2 regions of the Streptomyces sp. Rer75 genome follow, and region 1 is predicted to be linked to the other one. Evidence: predicted binding sites of a transcription regulator. Region 1 holds the regulator's gene; the other holds the start of a gene.

Region 1 (3,403 bases):
CGTCCCGGGACCAGAACGGCCAGGTCATGGGCGGTGTGCCCGGGGCCCACGTTCGCCAGCAGCACGGACCGGCCGCCCAGGTCGAGGGTGACCTCCCCGGAGACCGCGTGATGCGGCGGTACGAGGTGATCGGCGGCCTCGGCGGCGGCGCCGGGGGCCACCCCGTGCCGTACCGCGTCCTCGCGCAGCGCGTCCCGGTCGCGGCGCAGCAGGGCGTCCAGACCCGTGGCCCCGTACACCTCGCAGCCCGCGAAGGCGGCCGTGCCCAGGACATGGTCGAAGTGCGGATGGGTGAGCGCGATCCGGGTCGGCCGGCGGCCGGTCAGCCGGGTGATCTCGGCCCGCAGCGCCGCGCCCTCGCGCAGCGACGAGCCGGTGTCCACCACGAGGACGTCCGTATCGCCGACGACCACGCCGACCGTGCAGTCCCAGTCCGGCAGCCGTCGGCGGGCGACATCGGGCGCGAGCTGTTCCCACCCTGCCTCTTCCCAACACGTCTTCATACCGAGACGCTAGCTCCAACAGCGATAGCGTGACGTGTGGCCGGGGCGCCGGCGGGGGGCGGCTCTTGCCGTGGCCACCGCACCCCGCCGTACACTGGCTGAGGGGTTCTGGCACTCGTGACCATTGAGTGCCAGAAGGACGACCTGATGACACGGCTGGACTGGAGGTGCGCGGGGTGCTCAGCGAACGCAGACTCGAAGTGCTGCGTGCCATTGTCCAGGACTACGTGGGCACCGAGGAGCCGGTCGGCTCCAAGGCGCTCACCGAGCGGCACCGGCTGGGGGTCTCCCCGGCCACGGTGCGCAACGACATGGCGGCGCTGGAGGACGAGGGCTTCATCGCCCAGCCGCACACCAGCGCCGGGCGCATCCCCACGGACAAGGGCTACCGGCTCTTCGTGGACAGGCTGGCCGGAGTGAAGCCGCTGTCCGCTCCGGAGCGGCGCGCCATCCAGAACTTCCTCGACAGCGCCGTCGACCTCGACGACGTGGTGGGGCGCACCGTCCGGCTGCTGGCGCAGCTGACCCGGCAGGTCGCGGTGGTGCAGTACCCGTCGCTGACCCGTTCGACGGTGCGGCACGTGGAGCTGCTGCCGCTGGCCGTGGCCCGGGTGATGCTGGTGCTGATCACCGACACCGGGCGGGTCGAGCAGCGCATGGTGGACTGCCCGACTCCGATCAGCGACGACTCGCTGGCGGATCTGCGGGCCCGGCTCAACAGCCGGGTCGTGGGGCGGCGGTTCGCGGATGTGCCGCAATTGGTGCAGGATCTTCCGGAGTCCTTCGAGCAGGAGGACCGGGGGACGGTCTCGACCGTGCTGGCGACGTTGCTCGAAACGCTTGTCGAGGAGACCGAAGAGCGGCTGATGATCGGCGGCACCGCGAACCTCACGCGTTTCGTGCATGATTTCCCCCTGACGATCCGGCCCGTGCTGGAGGCACTTGAGGAGCAGGTCGTCCTCCTCAAGCTGCTCGGCGAGGCCAAAGACTCGGGTATGACCGTGCGCATCGGGCATGAGAATGCTCACGAGGGGCTGAATTCCACCTCGGTCGTCGCGGTCGGCTACGGTTCGGGCGACGAAGCCGTCGCCAAACTCGGCGTGGTCGGACCGACCCGCATGGACTACCCCGGAACGATGGGAGCGGTACGCGCAGTGGCACGTTACGTCGGACAGATCCTGGCGGAGTCGTAAGTGGCGACGGACTACTACGCAGTCCTGGGCGTGCAGCGCGATGCCTCGCAGGACGAGATCAAGAAGGCATTCCGCCGGCTCGCACGTGAGCTGCACCCGGACGTGAACCCGGATCCGAAGACCCAGGAGCGGTTCAAGGAGATCAACGCCGCTTACGAGGTGTTGTCGGATCCGCAGAAGAAGCAGGTCTACGACCTGGGCGGGGACCCGTCGGGTTCGGCCGCGGGCGGCGGCGCCGGTGGCTTCGGCGCGGGCTTCGGCAACTTCTCCGACATCATGGACGCCTTCTTCGGCACCGCCTCGCAGCGCGGACCGCGGTCCCGTACCCGGCGCGGCCAGGACGCCATGATCCGCCTCGACGTGGAGCTGAACGAGGCCGCGTTCGGCACCACCAAGGACATCCAGGTCGACACCGCGGTGGTGTGCACCACCTGTAGCGGTGAGGGCGCGGCGCCGGGCACCTCGGCGCAGACGTGCGACATGTGCCGCGGACGCGGTGAGGTCTCGCAGGTGACGCGGTCCTTCCTGGGCCAGGTCATGACCTCGCGGCCGTGCCCGCAGTGCCAGGGCTTCGGCACCGTGGTGCCGACCCCGTGCCCGGAGTGCGCGGGGGACGGGCGGATCCGCTCGCGGCGCACGCTGACCGTGAAGATCCCGGCCGGTGTGGACAACGGCACCCGCATCCAGCTCGCGGGCGAGGGCGAGGTCGGCCCGGGCGGCGGCCCGGCGGGCGACCTGTACGTGGAGATCCACGAGGTCCCGCACCCCGTCTTCCAGCGGCGCGGCGACGACATGCACTGCACGGTGACGATCCCGATGACCGCGGCGGCCCTCGGCACCAAGGTGCCGCTGGAGACGCTGGACGGCCTGGAGGAGATCGACATCCGGCCCGGCACCCAGTCCGGCCAGTCGGTCCCGCTGCACCAGCGCGGCGTCACCCATCTGCGCGGCGGCGGCCGGGGCGACCTGATCGTCCACGTCGAGGTGACGACCCCGACCAAGCTCGACCCGGAGCAGGAGGAGCTGCTGCGGCGGCTGTCCAAGCTGCGCGGCGAGGAGCGCCCGACCGGGGAGTTCAAGCCGGGGCAGCAGGGGCTGTTCTCGCGCCTGAAGGACGCGTTCAACGGACGGTAGGCGCCGCCGGTGAGCGCCTTCGGCGGACGCTGATCCGGTGACGGATCGCCGCGGAGGGCATGGCACCATGTGCCCATGTCCTCCGCGCTGACCGATCTCGCTCGGTACCCGATCGTGCAGGCTCCGATGGCGGGCGGGGCCTCCTGCCCGCAGCTCGCCGCCGCTGTCATCGAGGCCGGGGGCCTCGGCTTCCTCGCCGCCGGTTACAAGACGCCGGAGGCGATGTACGAGGAGATCAAGCAGCTGCGCGGGCTGACCGGCCGCCCCTTCGGCGTCAACCTGTTCATGCCGCAGGCGCCCAGCGACCCGGCCGCCGTCGCGGTCTACGCCGACCGCATCGCGGGCGAGGCATCCCGCTACCAGACCGCGCTCGGCGACCCGGAGTCCGGCTCCGACGACGCGTACGACGCCAAGCTGGCGATCCTGCTGAACGACCCGGTCCCGGTGGTCTCGTTCACCTTCGGCTGTCCCACCCGCGCCGTGCTGGACGCGTTCGCCCGGGTGGGCACCCGGACCGTCGTCACCGTGACCTCGCCGGTGGAGGCGGAGACCGCCCAGTGGGCGGGCGCCGAC
Region 2 (3,403 bases), 2.7 Mb from region 1:
CCGCCGGGCCGCCGCCGTCGAGCGCCCCGGAATCCGGCTCGCCCGCCTCCGGGGAGCCATCGGCTCCCGGCGGGCCGCCGTCCCGGAGACCGGGGACGGAGGCCACCCGGACCCCGCGGGCGACCACCCGCGCCGGGGCGTCGGTCCCGCGGTGCCGGACGGTGTCGGGCGCGGGCGTGGCCAGCACGTCCACCCGGTCGCCGGGATGCAGCAGCCGCACAGCCGCCGCGTCGGCGATCCGGACCGGCGCGGACACCACGGTGGGGCGCGGCGGCTCGTACCGGTCCCCGGCCGCGGTGGCGGGGGAGGGCTCCGGGCGCGAGGACCCCTGACCGGACGGTGCCGCGGCCGCGAGCGCGGCGGCCGTCAGCGCCAGCCCGGCCGCCATCGAGCGCCGCCGTCGCCGCACGGACCGCCGCAGCCGGTATCTGCCGTCGCGCGCCACCCGCACCGGACCGAAGCGCGGCACCGCGCGGGCCGGGGGAGTGGCGCGGGTCGGAGGAGAAGACGCGCAGGACGGGGACGCGGGGGATGGGGACGCAGGAAAGGGACGGGACATGGCACAACACCGCCTGCCGTGAGGAGCCGGGAGCTATTTGGCCCCTTCACCATGCCCGGCCTCGCCGGATGCCGCTGGGGCCTGTGGACGGCCGCGGCCTTGTGGACAACTCGGTCCCCCACACGCGTGTGCATCCGTCCCAGCGCGCCCCCACCAGCCCCCACCAGCCCCCAGCCCGCCCGGCTCTACGGCAGCTCGATCCCCAGATCCCAGCCGTCGTGCCCGTGCGCGCACAGACAGTCCCGGTCGGCGTTGTCCGGAAGGCCGCTCACCGCGTCGAAGAGCACCTCGCGCAGCCGTCCGACGTTCTCGCCGAACACCTTCAGCACCTCGGCGTGCGAGACGCCCTCACCCGTCTCCACGCCCGCGTCCAGGTCGGTGACCAGCGTCAACGACGTGTAGCACAGCTCCAGTTCACGGGCGAGCACCGCTTCCGGATGCCCGGTCATCCCGACCACCGACCAGCCCTGCGCGGCATGCCAGCGCGATTCCGCCCGGGTGGAGAAGCGGGGCCCTTCGATCACGCACATCGTCCCGCCGTCCACCGGCTCCCAGTCGCGTCCGCGTGCCGCCGTCACCGCGGCCTGCCGCCCCACCGGGCAGTACGGGTCGGCGAAGGTCGTGTGCACCACGTTCGGCACCCGCCCGTCCGGGAGCGGCTCGCCGTCGAAGTAGGTCTGCGTGCGTCCCTTGGTGCGGTCCACCAGCTGGTCCGGCACCAGCAGCGTCCCCGGGCCGTACTCCGGCCGCAGTCCGCCCACCGCGCACGGTCCGAACACCTGCCGCACCCCGACCGAGCGCAGGGCCCACAGGTTGGCGCGGTAGTTGATCCGGTGCGGCGGCAGATGGTGCTTGCGGCCGTGCCGGGGCAGGAAGGCGACCCGCCGTCCCGCGATGTCGCCGAGGAAGAGCGAATTGCTCGGCGTGCCATAGGGAGTCTCCACGGTGACCTCGGTCACATCGTCGAGGAAGGCGTAGAACCCCGACCCTCCGATGACCCCTATGTCTGCTGGTGTGCTGCTCGTCTCAGCCATGTGATCACCCTAGCCAGCCGCGGACGACGGCGCCCCGACGCAGGGCGCCCGGACGCAGGGCGCCCCGACGCAGGGCGCCCCGACGCACGGCGCCCCCGCGGCTTCCCGGGAGGGAGCGGCGGGGGCGCGCGGTGCGTGCGAGGTCAGGCGGCCGAGCTGGTGCTGCTCGACGAAGAAGACGTCGACGAGGAGGACGACGAAGACGTCGAAGACGAGGAAGTCGACGAGGACGACCCCGAGGAGGTGTCCGAGGAGGAAGAGGACGAAGACGACGAGCTCTTGTCCGACGACGAGCCGCTGTCGCTCTTCGACGCGGACTTCGCCGAGCCGCCGGAGCTGCTGGACGAGGAGCGGCTGTCGTTCCGGTAGAAACCGGAGCCCTTGAAGACGATGCCGACCGCGGAGAACACCTTCTTCAGGCGTCCCTGGCACTCGGGGCATTCGGTGAGTGCGTCGTCGGTGAACTTTTGCACCGCCTCGAGGCCCTCGCCGCACTCGGTGCACTGGTACTGGTAGGTCGGCACGTACTTCCTCCTGGCACTCTCACTCGTTGAGTGCTAACGACGCTCCATAGTGCAGTATTCCGGCCCGCCAGTCCACTGCGGTACGGCACACGGTGACCTACGCCACGCCATCAGCCGCCACCGGTGCCCAGCCAGCCCGCCAGCTTGCCGCCCCGGCCGACCGCCCGCAGCCGCTGTTCGGCCGCGTCCCGCACCGGGTCGGTGGCCACCACCAGGAGTTCGTCGCCCCGCCGCAGCACGGTCGAGGGCAGGGGCACGAAGCTGGAGCCGTCCCGGACGACGAGGGTGACCGCGGCCCCCGGCGGCAGCCGCAGCTCGCCGACCTCCACCCCGTGCATCCGGGAGTCCTTGGGGATCGACACCGACAGCAGATGGCCGCGCAGCCGCTCCAGCGGGGCCGACTCGATGCCCAGGTCCGCGGTGCCCTCCGTCTCCTCCAGGTGCAGCCGGGTGGCGAACCAGGGCAGCGTCGGCCCCTGGATCAGGGTGTAGATGATCACCAGGACGAAGACGATGTTGAAGATCCGGCGGCTGTCGGGCACCTCGCCGACCATGGGGATGGTCGCGAGCACGATGGGCACCGCGCCGCGCAGCCCGGCCCAGGACAGCAGGGCTTTCTCCCGCCATGCCACCCGGAACGGCGCCGTGCTCACCAGCACCGACATGGGCCGGGCGACGACGGTCAGCACCAGGCCGACCACGACGGCGGGCCAGATGTCGTCGGCCAGTTCGTGCGGCGTCACCAGCAGTCCGAGCAGGACGAACATGCCGATCTGGGCGAGCCAGCCGAGCCCCTCGGCGAAGCCGCGGGTGGCCGGCCAGTGCGGCAGCTTCGCGTTGCCCATGACGAGCGAGGCGAGGTAGACGGCGAGGAAGCCGGAGCCGTGTGCCAGCGCGCCGCCCGCGTAGGCGACGACCGCGATGGCCATCACCGCGATCGGGTACAGGCCCGAGGCGGGCAGGGCCACCCGGCGCAGCGCGTACGAGCCGAGCCAGCCGATCGCGAGACCGATGGCGGCGCCGATCGCCAGCTCCAGCACGATCTCGCCGATCATGACGTACCAGGCGTCGATCGGGCCCTGGCTGGAGAAGGCGACGACCAGGATCACCACCGGGGCGTCGTTGAAGCCCGATTCGGCCTCCAGGATGCCGGTGAGCCGCTTGGGCAGCGGCACCTTGCGCAGCACGGAGAAGACCGCCGCCGCGTCCGTGGACGACACCACCGCGCCGATGATCAGCGCCTGCCGCCAGTCCAGCCCCACCACATAGTGCGCCGCCGCCGCGGT

Evidence for each region. The regulator HrcA, encoded in region 1, represses chaperone genes, less so after heat shock. The targets are predictions, from matches to a motif close to TTNGCACTCNGNNNNNCNGAGTGCNAA.
Region 2: a site for HrcA is predicted at 2,128-2,154, ahead of HYQ63_RS26320 (FmdB family zinc ribbon protein). Genes of this name have one in related genera too.

Annotation. Positions count from the first base shown of each region.
Region 1 covers NZ_CP058693.1:3,424,362-3,427,764, reverse strand. Annotated here, with positions in the region: gene HYQ63_RS14655 (MBL fold metallo-hydrolase) at 1-503, opposite strand, end outside; gene hrcA (heat-inducible transcriptional repressor HrcA) at 680-1,696, shown strand; gene dnaJ (molecular chaperone DnaJ) at 1,697-2,830, shown strand; gene HYQ63_RS14640 (nitronate monooxygenase) at 2,906-3,403, shown strand, end outside.
Region 2 covers NZ_CP058693.1:6,085,539-6,088,941, forward strand. Annotated here, with positions in the region: gene HYQ63_RS26310 (RcpC/CpaB family pilus assembly protein) at 1-469, opposite strand, end outside; gene HYQ63_RS26315 (S-methyl-5'-thioadenosine phosphorylase) at 745-1,593, opposite strand; gene HYQ63_RS26320 (FmdB family zinc ribbon protein) at 1,737-2,117, opposite strand; gene HYQ63_RS26325 (potassium/proton antiporter) at 2,228-3,403, opposite strand, start outside.